Regions from separate parts of the Shinella sp. genome, predicted to be linked through region 1. Evidence: predicted binding sites of a transcription regulator. Region 1 holds the regulator's gene; each other region holds the start of a gene.
The links. The regulator LexA, encoded in region 1, represses DNA repair genes until DNA is damaged. The targets are predictions, from matches to a motif close to TGTTCNNNNTGTGTTCNG.

Region 1 (3,278 bases):
AATAAAGATCTATGACGACGGCCAGATAGGCAAAACCTTCGCTGGTACGGATGTAGATGATGTCGGTGACCCAGACCTTGTCTGGAGCCTCGACGTCGAATTGCCGATCCAGCGTGTTGTCGATGACAACGGAAGGTCTGCCACCATAGACGCTGGGACGGCGTTTGTAGCCGATCTGAGCCTTGATACCGGCAATCCGGGTCAGGCGGGCAGCCCGGTTGGGGCAGCATGTCTCGCCGTGATCGAGCAGGTCGTCATGAAGCTTGTGATAGCTGTAGACCTTGCCGATCTCTTCCCAAGCCGTCTGGAGCAGATCGATCTGCCGCTTGTCCTCGCAGGCACGCTTGCTCAACGGCATCCGAAGCCAAGCATAAAACCCGCCGGGATGGATGCGGAACAGGCGGCACATCATTCGCACCGAAAACCGCTGTTGATGCTGGGCAATGAACGCGTACTTTACTTTGCATCCCTAGCGAAATACACGGTGGCATTTTTTATAATATGTCGCGTTCCTGGGTGAGACGCGCCAGCTCCTTCTTGAGCCACCTGATCTCTTTTGCCTGGTAACTACCCTGCTCACCGGGCGTCGAAGAAAACTTCTTCTTCCACTCATAGAGAGAATGCTGGTTGACACCCAGCCGCTGCGAAACTTCCGAAACCGGATAGCCCCGCTCAGTGATCTGACGCACCGCGTCACGCTTAAAATCGTCGCTGAAATTAGCTTTGCCCATATCCGCCTACTACCTCAAATTTAGGAAGGAAGACGTCTACAAATCTCAGGGCTATTCATGTTGATGAATTTCGCGACGCCGAACCAGCCAACATTTTGGAACTCATCGTTGAGCTAAATGCCACAAACCGTGTTCAATAGCCAAATCCGCAAGATGGAGTATTATGGAACTTAGAAACATCGAATAAGTTATTATTATTAAACGAAATCAATAGCATAGAAGGCTAGCTGAATTTAAAAGTCACACTTTTGGTGATTCTGGCGGTTTCGTCGCGAAAAAGTATCGAAATTTCAGAACCTTATTGTATTGGAATCTAGATTAATTGTCGCCATTTCAAGGACCGAAATCTGGATTAATTTCCACGCCACCAACACAGCCTCTGCAGGCGCGGCTCTTGCAGAACACATATGGAACAGATAGTGTATGTTCTATATTTGTTTCGCGATTCTGGAGTGGGCGGCGATGTTGACACGTAAGCAACAGGAACTTCTCTTGTTCATCCATGAACGGATGAAGGAATCTGGCATACCGCCATCTTTCGACGAAATGAAGGATGCTCTGGATCTTGCATCGAAATCGGGTATCCACCGGCTGATTACGGCACTCGAAGAGCGAGGCTTCATTCGTCGCCTGCCCAATCGCGCACGCGCACTGGAAGTCATCAAGCTTCCGGAGGCGTATTCGCCCAGCCTGCAACCGCGACGCGGCTTTTCCCCGGCCGTCATCGAGGGGAGTCTCGGGAAGCAACAGGTAACAGCTGCGCCGCCCCAGCGCACGTCAAGCCAGGCAGACATGCCCTCCTCCGTTTCCGTGCCGGTCATGGGGCGTATCGCGGCGGGTGTGCCCATCTCGGCCATCCAGAACAATACCCATGAAATCACTGTGCCTGCAGAAATGATCGGTGGCGGGGAGCATTATGCGCTGGAGGTCAAGGGCGATTCGATGATCGAGGCCGGTATCCTCGACGGCGACACTGTCATCATTCGCAATACGAACACTGCCAATCCCGGTGAAATCGTCGTGGCGCTGGTCGATGATGAGGAAGCGACGCTGAAGCGCTTCCGCCGCAAGGGTGCATCGATTGCGCTTGAGGCCGCCAATCCGGCCTACGAAACCCGTATTTTCGGGCCGGATCGCGTCAAGATCCAGGGCAAGCTCGTCGGCCTCATTCGCCGCTACCATTAAAGCCTGTCGCGTAAGCGCGTGCAGCGCCAGAGCGACATGCGAAAAATCGGATACCCAAAGCGCGAGACGTGAAGCTGAAATATCGCGACATGCTTTAATCGCCCTTGCCAGCGTCATAAGTAGCTGTGCGCCAATCGTATGTGCGGTGTCGTGACCAGGGGCGGTGAAGCGTTTCGACGGCCGAGCCAAAGAGGGTGTCGGAGACGACGGGGTGTGCTTGATCGACCGCCGACTGGATTTCCAGGGCGCCGGTCTGCCTCAAATGTCGAACCGTGATGAGGCGCGCACCTGAGCGGCAAGTCTCCAGCCGGATTGCCACCGGCACGATGACGAGATCCGCCCGTCGCACGCCGTACCGAGGAAGGCGAGGTCTTCCAGCGCCACGATACGCCATCCGCTGGGTGAAACAGCGGCGCAAAAGGCTTTTGTCTCGCAGATGAAGCCGGTGCGGATGCGGGCTGCATCGAGTGCTGCGGCCATGGCTGCTTTGGCCTTTTGCCGGTCCGCTTTTCGGCGGGGCCGCTTCTGCCTGACCTTGTTTGTGGGCTCTGCGTTCTTGGCTTCCACCGCCAGTCCGTCCGTTTTACGAATTTCAGGTTTCATCAATCCGTCGAGGCGAAGGGCGCGCCGCCATTGCGCGTAGATGAAATCCGGGGGGCTGGCGCGGTTGACCGCTGCTTTTTCGCCAAGCAGAATCGCAACCAGGCGGCCATCTTCCGACACGAGAATCTCCGGCCTCGTGCCTCCGCCGGGCCAGCAGGCGACAAGGATACCGAAGACGACGAGAAGCGTGCCGGCGTGGCGCAGCCGGGTCCGCAGAAGGCAGACAAGGCCGCCGCCGATGCCGATGAGCAGGAAGGCGATCTCAGGGATGCGGCCGGTGACGACCTCGCCCTTCCAGCTAGCAACCCATGTCGAAAGCATGATCATCCACTCGATGCCCTTGCCCATGATCGCAAAGGGAATGGCATCGAGGCCAAAGGGCATCAGGAGAACGGCGATGAGACCGAAGGGCATGACGATGACGCTGATCAACGGCATGGCCAGCAGGTTGCCAGCAAGCCCACAGGCCGGGATGCGGTGAAAATGGCCGATGGAGTAGATCAGTGTCGCAAAGCCGCCGATCAGCAAGGAGAGGATGAGTCCGCCGAAGAAGCGGCCGGCAGCGCCGCCAAAGAGCGCAAACGGCCCTCCCCGGCTTTCGCGCTGAACCGGACGCTCGCGCCACGCGGCGTAGCCGGCAACAAGGCCGAGCGTTGCGGCGTAGGACATTTGAAAACCGGGATTCGTCACGGCAGAGGGCGTGACCAGCAGGATGAGGATCGCCGAGATCGCCACGTTGCGCAGGCTGATGGCCGCTCG
Region 2 (3,278 bases), on a different contig from region 1:
TCCTTGAAGCTGAGCCCGGCATCGAGCGAGGCGGCAAGATAGCCGCAGAACGTGTCGCCCGCGCCGACCGTATCGACCGGTTCGATGGCAAGGCCGGCTGCGCGGAAAATGTCATTCTTGCGAATGGCGATGACGCCGTCGGCGCCGAGCGTCACGATGATCGTCTGGCCGCTTTCGGCATGCAGCGCGCGAATGGTCGTCTCGCGCGCCTCATCGGAGAGTTCCCCCTTGCCGACGAAAAGGTCGAATTCCGTCTCGTTGGCAACGAGGATATCCGCCATCGCGCCGAGGCGCTTCGCATCGGCGCCGAAGGGCGCGATGTTGACGATGGAGGTGACGCCCTTCTGCTTCGCGCTGACAAGGGCTGCCTCGATGGCGGCGCTGGGGATTTCGAACTGCAGCATCAGGTAGTCGCCGCGCGACATGGCGCCAACGGTGCGCTTGGCGTCGTCATCCGTGACCGTGCCGTTGGCGCCGGGCACGACCACGATGACATTTTCGCCATCGTCGGCAACGAGGATATGCGCGGTACCGGTCGCTTCGGCTGCGGAGCGTACGGAGTTAAGGTCCACGGCGGCATCGGCAAGCAGCGCCAGCGCCTGGCTCGCCAGCCGGTCGTCGCCGACGGCACCCGCCATGCGCACGATGGAACCCGCACGCCGCGCCGCGAGCGCCTGGTTGGCGCCCTTGCCGCCGGCGGCCGTGGTGAAGCTGCTGCCGACCACGGTTTCACCCGGCTTCGGCAGGCGGTCTGGCGTGGCGATGAGGTCCATGTTGATGGAGCCGAAGACGGTGATCATGAGAGTGCCCCTTGTCGTTTCCGCCGGACACTGCCCGAGGCGGTCAGTCTTCGTCAACTACTCTCAGGCGTAACGGCCCGCTTCGGCTCTCGACAGCCTTCTCCACCGGCTCGGAAGGGGCAGCAACCGTCTCGAATTCCATGTCGCCGATACGCGCGCCGCGCCGTGTCAGCTTCTCGGTTGAGGTCAGAATCAGGTCGACATCCTTCTGCGCGGACGTGAAGTGACCATGCAGTTTTCGCACCCGGTCGTCGAGCCGCGTCAAATCGTCCATCAGGCGCGCGACTTCGCCCTGGATGACATGGGCCTGCTCGCGCATGCGCTGGTCCTTGAGCAGCGCCTGGAGCACCTGCACGGAGAGCATCAGCAGCGACGGCGAGACGATGACGATGCGCGCCCGGTGTGCCCGCTGCACAACGGCTTCGAAATGTTCGTGGATGCTGGCGAAGATCGATTCCGATGGCACGAAGAGGAAGGCGGTGTCCTGCGTCTCACCGGCAACCAGGTATTTTTCGGCGATATCGCGGATATGGGTTTCCATGTCGCGGCGGAATTGTTGGGCGGCAACCTTGGTGGCCTCCGGTGGTCGCCCGTCCGACATGGCGTTCCAGGACTCCAGCGGGAACTTGGCGTCGACCACCAGCGGCGGCTGGCCGTTCGGCATGCGGATGGTGCAGTCGGGGCGCACACCGTTGGAAAGCTGCGCCTGGAACTGGTAGGCGCCGTGCGGCAGCGCGTCGGCGATGATCGTCTCCATGCGCGATTGCCCGAAGGCGCCGCGCGTCTGCTTGTTGGAGAGGATCGCCTGGAGCCCGACGACGTCCTTCGCCAGCGACTGGATATTGGTCTGCGCCGTATCGATGACGGCGAGCCGCTCCTGCAGGCGGCGCAGGTTTTCGTGCGTCGAGCGTGTCTGCTCGGAGATCGACTGGCCGAGCCGCTGCGTCAGTCCGTCGAGACGCGTATTGAGCGCCTGGTTCGTTTCGGATTGTTTGGCTCCAAACACCTCTGCCATGGCGGCGACACGGCCCTGCATCTCGGTTTGTGCCTTCAGGAGTTCGGCAAAGTGCACCTCCGCCATCCTGCCTGCTTCCCGCTGGCGGGTCTGGCTGCGACGGGCCGAGATGAGGCCGAAGACGGCAAAAAAAACCGCAGCAAGCAGCACCAGCGCCGGGCCAGGGCCGCCCAGCCGGGCAACGAGCGAGGAGAGCAGGGCATCAAAGGTAGGGTCGATCATGCCGCGACCATACCATGGTTTGCGGTGAAAACTAGATCATACCGTGAACAAATCGCCGGCCAAAGCGGCATGTGAGCGGCCAAATCCGATTGAAAGCGCAAAAAAACCGCGCTAAGGAGGCACATGACCATCAAGCCGCTGATTATCCTTCCCGATCCGATCCTCCGCGAGGTCTCGAAGCCTATCGAGACCATGGACAGCGAGGTGAAGAAGCTCGCCGACGACATGCTGGAAACCATGTACGATGCGCCAGGCATCGGGCTTGCCGCCATCCAGATCGGCGTCGCGCGCCGCATGCTCGTGCTGGACGTCTCGAAGGACGGCGAAGACAAGACGCCGCTCGTCTTCATCAATCCGGAAGTCGTCTCCGCGTCGGATGCGCGCTCGGTCTATGAGGAAGGCTGCCTGTCGATCCCGGATTATTATGCCGAAGTCGAGCGCCCCGCCATGATCACGGTGAAGTATCTCGACCGTGACGGCAAGGAACAGCTGACGCAGGCCGATGGCCTGCTCGCCACCTGCCTCCAGCACGAGATCGACCACCTGAACGGCGTGCTGTTCATCGACCATATTTCCAAGCTGAAGCGCGAAATGGTGATCCGCAAGTTCACCAAGGCGGCTAAGATGCGCGGCAGCAAGGCGCTCTGAGCGGGCAACGTCCGCTTCCATCCCTCTCACGGAGGCTGACCGATGGCCCTTCGCATCATCTTCATGGGCACGCCGGATTTCTCCGTCCCGACGCTGACGGCGCTTGCCGAGGCCGGTCACGAGATCGTCGCCGTCTATTCGCAGCCGCCGCGTCCTGCCGGCCGCCGCGGCCTCGAACTGGTGAAATCGCCTGTGCATCAGAAAGCCGAGCAGCTCGGCATTGCCGTCTTCACACCGGTCAATTTTCGTGAAGAGGCCGATCGAGACGCTTTCCGCGCGTTGAAGGCGGATGTGGCCGTCGTCGTCGCCTACGGCCTGCTGCTGCCGGAAGCTATCCTCTCCGGAACACGACTCGGCTGCTACAATGGCCATGCCTCGCTGCTGCCGCGCTGGCGCGGCGCCGCCCCCATCCAGCGGGCGATCATGGCGGGCGATACGGAAACCGGCATGATGGTCATGAAGATGGACAAGGGGCTCGACACTGGCCCGGTTGCACTGACCGCCCGTGTGGCGATTGGCGAGACCACGACTGCCGGCGAACTGCACGATGCGCTGATGCAGGCGGGTGGTGCGCTGTTGGTGGAGGCCATGGC
Region 3 (3,278 bases), on a different contig from region 1:
TGTCAAGAACGTGCTCAAGGGCCTTGCCGGCGATGATTCGATTGCCGGCCGCGGCGGCAACGACGTGCTGGTGGGCGGCCTCGGGCACGACCTCCTGCAAGGCGACGGTGGCGCCGACCGCTTCGACTTCAACTTCCGCGCCGAATCAGCTGTCGGTGCCAACCGCGACGTCATCCTCGACTTCAATCACAACCAGGGTGACCGGATCGACGTGCGCGACATCGACGCGAACACCACCCAGGCCGGCAATCAGACCTTCACCTTCATCGGTGACAGCAATTTTTCGAGCAGCGCCGGCCAGCTTCGCTTCAAGGACGGCATCGTATCCGGCGACATCACCGGCGACGGCCGGGCCGATTTCCAGATCGGGGTGCAGGACATCAGCGCCATGGTTGCGAGCGATTTCGTACTTTAGAGTTTGTCAGGGGAAAGTGGGGTCCGGTTTTCCCGAAAAGACAAACGAAAACAAAAGAATCGAGAGTCGGTCGTACAGCCGCCGCCTCATCAGCGCGTCAACCCAGGGCTTGCGCCCGCATGGCCTTCACCGCCCAGGCGGGCACGATTTCCGCAACGAGCGTGCGCGAGCGTTTGCCCGCCGCGACATCGGCGAGCGCCATTCCGGTGCGTATGGACGCCATAAACTGCTGCTTGGTGACGAGATAACCCTGCTCCAGCGGCGGGGTTTTTCGGCCGATACGTTGCAAGAACGGCCGACGATGGCTGCGCGAGGCGAGGAACTGCGCCGTGCCGGCATTGACCGAAACATGATCAACGATCGCATCGACCCAACCCGTCATCGGCCGGGCACCGGGCTCCAGCAGCAGCAGCCAGTCGCCGCGGGCCGAGCGCACCACATCCTTGATATCCCAGCTCGTCAGGAAGCGGCAGCCGGCCGCATCCGCCACCATGGCGGAGCCGTCGCGCGAGCCGTGGTCGAGCACGATCACGTCGCGGACGATGCCCTCGACCGCGCCGGAGACGAGCGCGGACAGCGTCTGCACCAGCTCCGCTTCGTTGTCCCGGCATTCCATGATGATTGTCAGCATCCCCCTTCAATACCGCAATGCAACATCGAATTCCACCGCTACCGACCGGCATCTCACTGCATGGTTAGGCGGCATGGTTAGCGCTGCGCAGAAATTTGTTCTTGCATTGTTCTCATTGCCGCGATAGGAATATAGTCACTGAAGCAGGGGCGATCTCGCCCCGCGGAGACAGCCATGAACGATCTTGCTGACCTCAGGCAGGGTGCGCTAGCGCCCGGCCACACGAAAGACGTTGCCGAAGCGCTGATGGCACAGGCTGGCATGCGCATCGAGGTGGATCGCCGGCGCGGCCGCGGCGCAGGGCTCAATTTCACCGGCCGCTTCGAGCCGGTGACGCGCGAGGGGTTCGACGACGGCTGGCAGACACTGGAGGATCTGCCGCCCTTCCGCACGGAAGTTCAGGTCGAGAAGCCCCGCACCATCATCACTCGCAACGATTCGCCGGACATCCCCTTCGACCGCTCGATCAATCCCTATCGTGGCTGCGAGCACGGCTGCATCTATTGTTTCGCCCGGCCGACGCATGCCTTCATGGGCCTTTCCGCTGGCCTCGACTTCGAGGCAAAGCTGTTCGCCAAGCCGGATGCGCCGAAGCTGCTGGAGCGCGAACTATCGAAGCCCGGCTACAAGCCGCGCGCCATTGCCATCGGCACCAACACCGATCCCTACCAGCCGATCGAGAAGGAGTGGCGCATCATGCGCCAGATCCTCGAGGTGCTGGACAAGGCCAATCACCCGGTTTCGATCGTCACCAAGTCGGCGCTGGTCATGCGCGACATTGACATTCTCTCCCGCATGGCGGCGCGTGGCCTTGCCTGGGTCGGCATGTCCGTCACCACGCTCGACCGCAAGCTCGCCCGCACCATGGAACCGCGCGCCGCGACCCCGCCGCGCCGGCTGGAGACGATCCGCGCACTTTCCGAAGCCGGCATCCCGACCGCCATCATGATGGCGCCGATCATTCCCGGCCTCAACGACCACGAGATCGAGCGCGTGCTGGATTCGGGCAAGGCGGCTGGCGCTGTGGAGGCGAGCTACGTGCTGCTGCGCCTTCCGCTGGAGGTCAGCCCGCTCTTCCGCGACTGGCTGCTGCGCAACTATCCGGATCGCTACCGCCACGTCATGTCGCTGGTGCGCTCCATGCGCGGCGGCAAGGATTACGACGCCGAGTTCGGCAAGCGCATGAAGGGCGCCGGTCCCTATGCCTGGCAGATCGCCCGGCGTTTCGAGATGGCGGGCAAACGGCTGGGCTTGACCCGCACCCGGCGCAGTCTGGCCAGCGACCAGTTCGTGCCGCCGTCAGGCAGCGGGGTGCAGCTGTCCTTGCTCTGATGCCGGGGCGGGAAAGGGTTTGACCAGCTTCCCCGTTCGGCGTCCTGACAAGACGGCCTGTCCCACGGCAAACGAAGCCAAGGCCTGCATCGCCGCCAAGGCCGCGGCCATGGTTTGAAAGTTCTGCGCAGTTTCTCGGGCCGGACGGCTCGGGAAAAGACGCCATCCTCTTCCGGTCCGTCTTCCCCGGGCGCACCGGTTGCTCCTCCGGCATTTGCCTCCTGCCGGAGGGCTTGCAGGGAATCGGACGGATGTGCGAGGTTCGCCGCATGTCCCGTGTCGCATCCTCCGATTCCCGCCTTCTTTTCGACCTGCCCGAAGGGCCGGACTTCTCGATGGAGCTTGCTGCCCGCAAGCGCGGCCTTTGGCCGGTCGCCGGCACGGACGAAGCCGGCCGCGGGCCGCTCGCTGGGCCTGTGGTTGCCGCTGCGGTGGTGCTCGATCCGGAAAACATTCCGGGCGGCCTCAATGATTCGAAACAGTTGAGCGCGGCAAAACGCGAATTCCTCTTCACGCTCATCATGCAATCGGCCTTCGTCTCGGTCGCCTCCAGCTGTTCGCGCCGCATCGACGTCATCGATATCCGCAAGGCAAGTCTCGACGCCATGCGCCGCGCCGTTGCCGGTCTTGAGGTCAAGCCGCAACTCGTGCTCGCCGACGGCCGCGACGTACCGCCCGGCCTCGCCTGCGAAGGCCGCGCCGTCGTCAAGGGCGACGCCCGCTCGCTCTCCATCGCCGCCGCCTCCATCGTCGCGAAGGTGATGCGCGACCGCATGATGGCCCGCGCCGAAGCCACCTTCCCCGGCTACGGCTTCGCACTCCACGCCGGCTACGCCACCCAGGTCCACCGCGATGCCATCAAAGCGATCGGCCCCTGCCGTCTGCACCGCATGAGTTTCC

Region 2: ACT6VE_RS18105 (DNA recombination protein RmuC) is a predicted target of LexA. The motif match lies at 2,070-2,087, and genes of this name have one in related genera.
Region 3: ACT6VE_RS11845 (PA0069 family radical SAM protein) is a predicted target of LexA. The motif match lies at 1,143-1,160, and genes of this name have one in related genera.

What each region holds. Positions count from the first base shown of each region.
Region 1 is NZ_JBQVPI010000034.1:4,441-7,718, forward strand. Features, by position in the region: partial or broken gene ACT6VE_RS30430 (IS3 family transposase) at 1-731, opposite strand, end outside; gene lexA (transcriptional repressor LexA) at 1,194-1,916, shown strand; gene ACT6VE_RS30440 (ComEC/Rec2 family competence protein) at 2,175-3,278, opposite strand, start outside.
Region 2 is NZ_JBQVPI010000009.1:123,111-126,388, forward strand. Features, by position in the region: gene ACT6VE_RS18100 (ribokinase) at 1-800, opposite strand, end outside; gene ACT6VE_RS18105 (DNA recombination protein RmuC) at 844-2,037, opposite strand; gene def (peptide deformylase) at 2,161-2,685, shown strand; gene fmt (methionyl-tRNA formyltransferase) at 2,728-3,278, shown strand, end outside.
Region 3 is NZ_JBQVPI010000005.1:208,070-211,347, reverse strand. Features, by position in the region: gene ACT6VE_RS11855 (calcium-binding protein) at 1-415, shown strand, start outside; gene ACT6VE_RS11850 (glycosyl transferase) at 513-1,046, opposite strand; gene ACT6VE_RS11845 (PA0069 family radical SAM protein) at 1,221-2,378, shown strand; gene ACT6VE_RS11840 (ribonuclease HII) at 2,630-3,278, shown strand, end outside.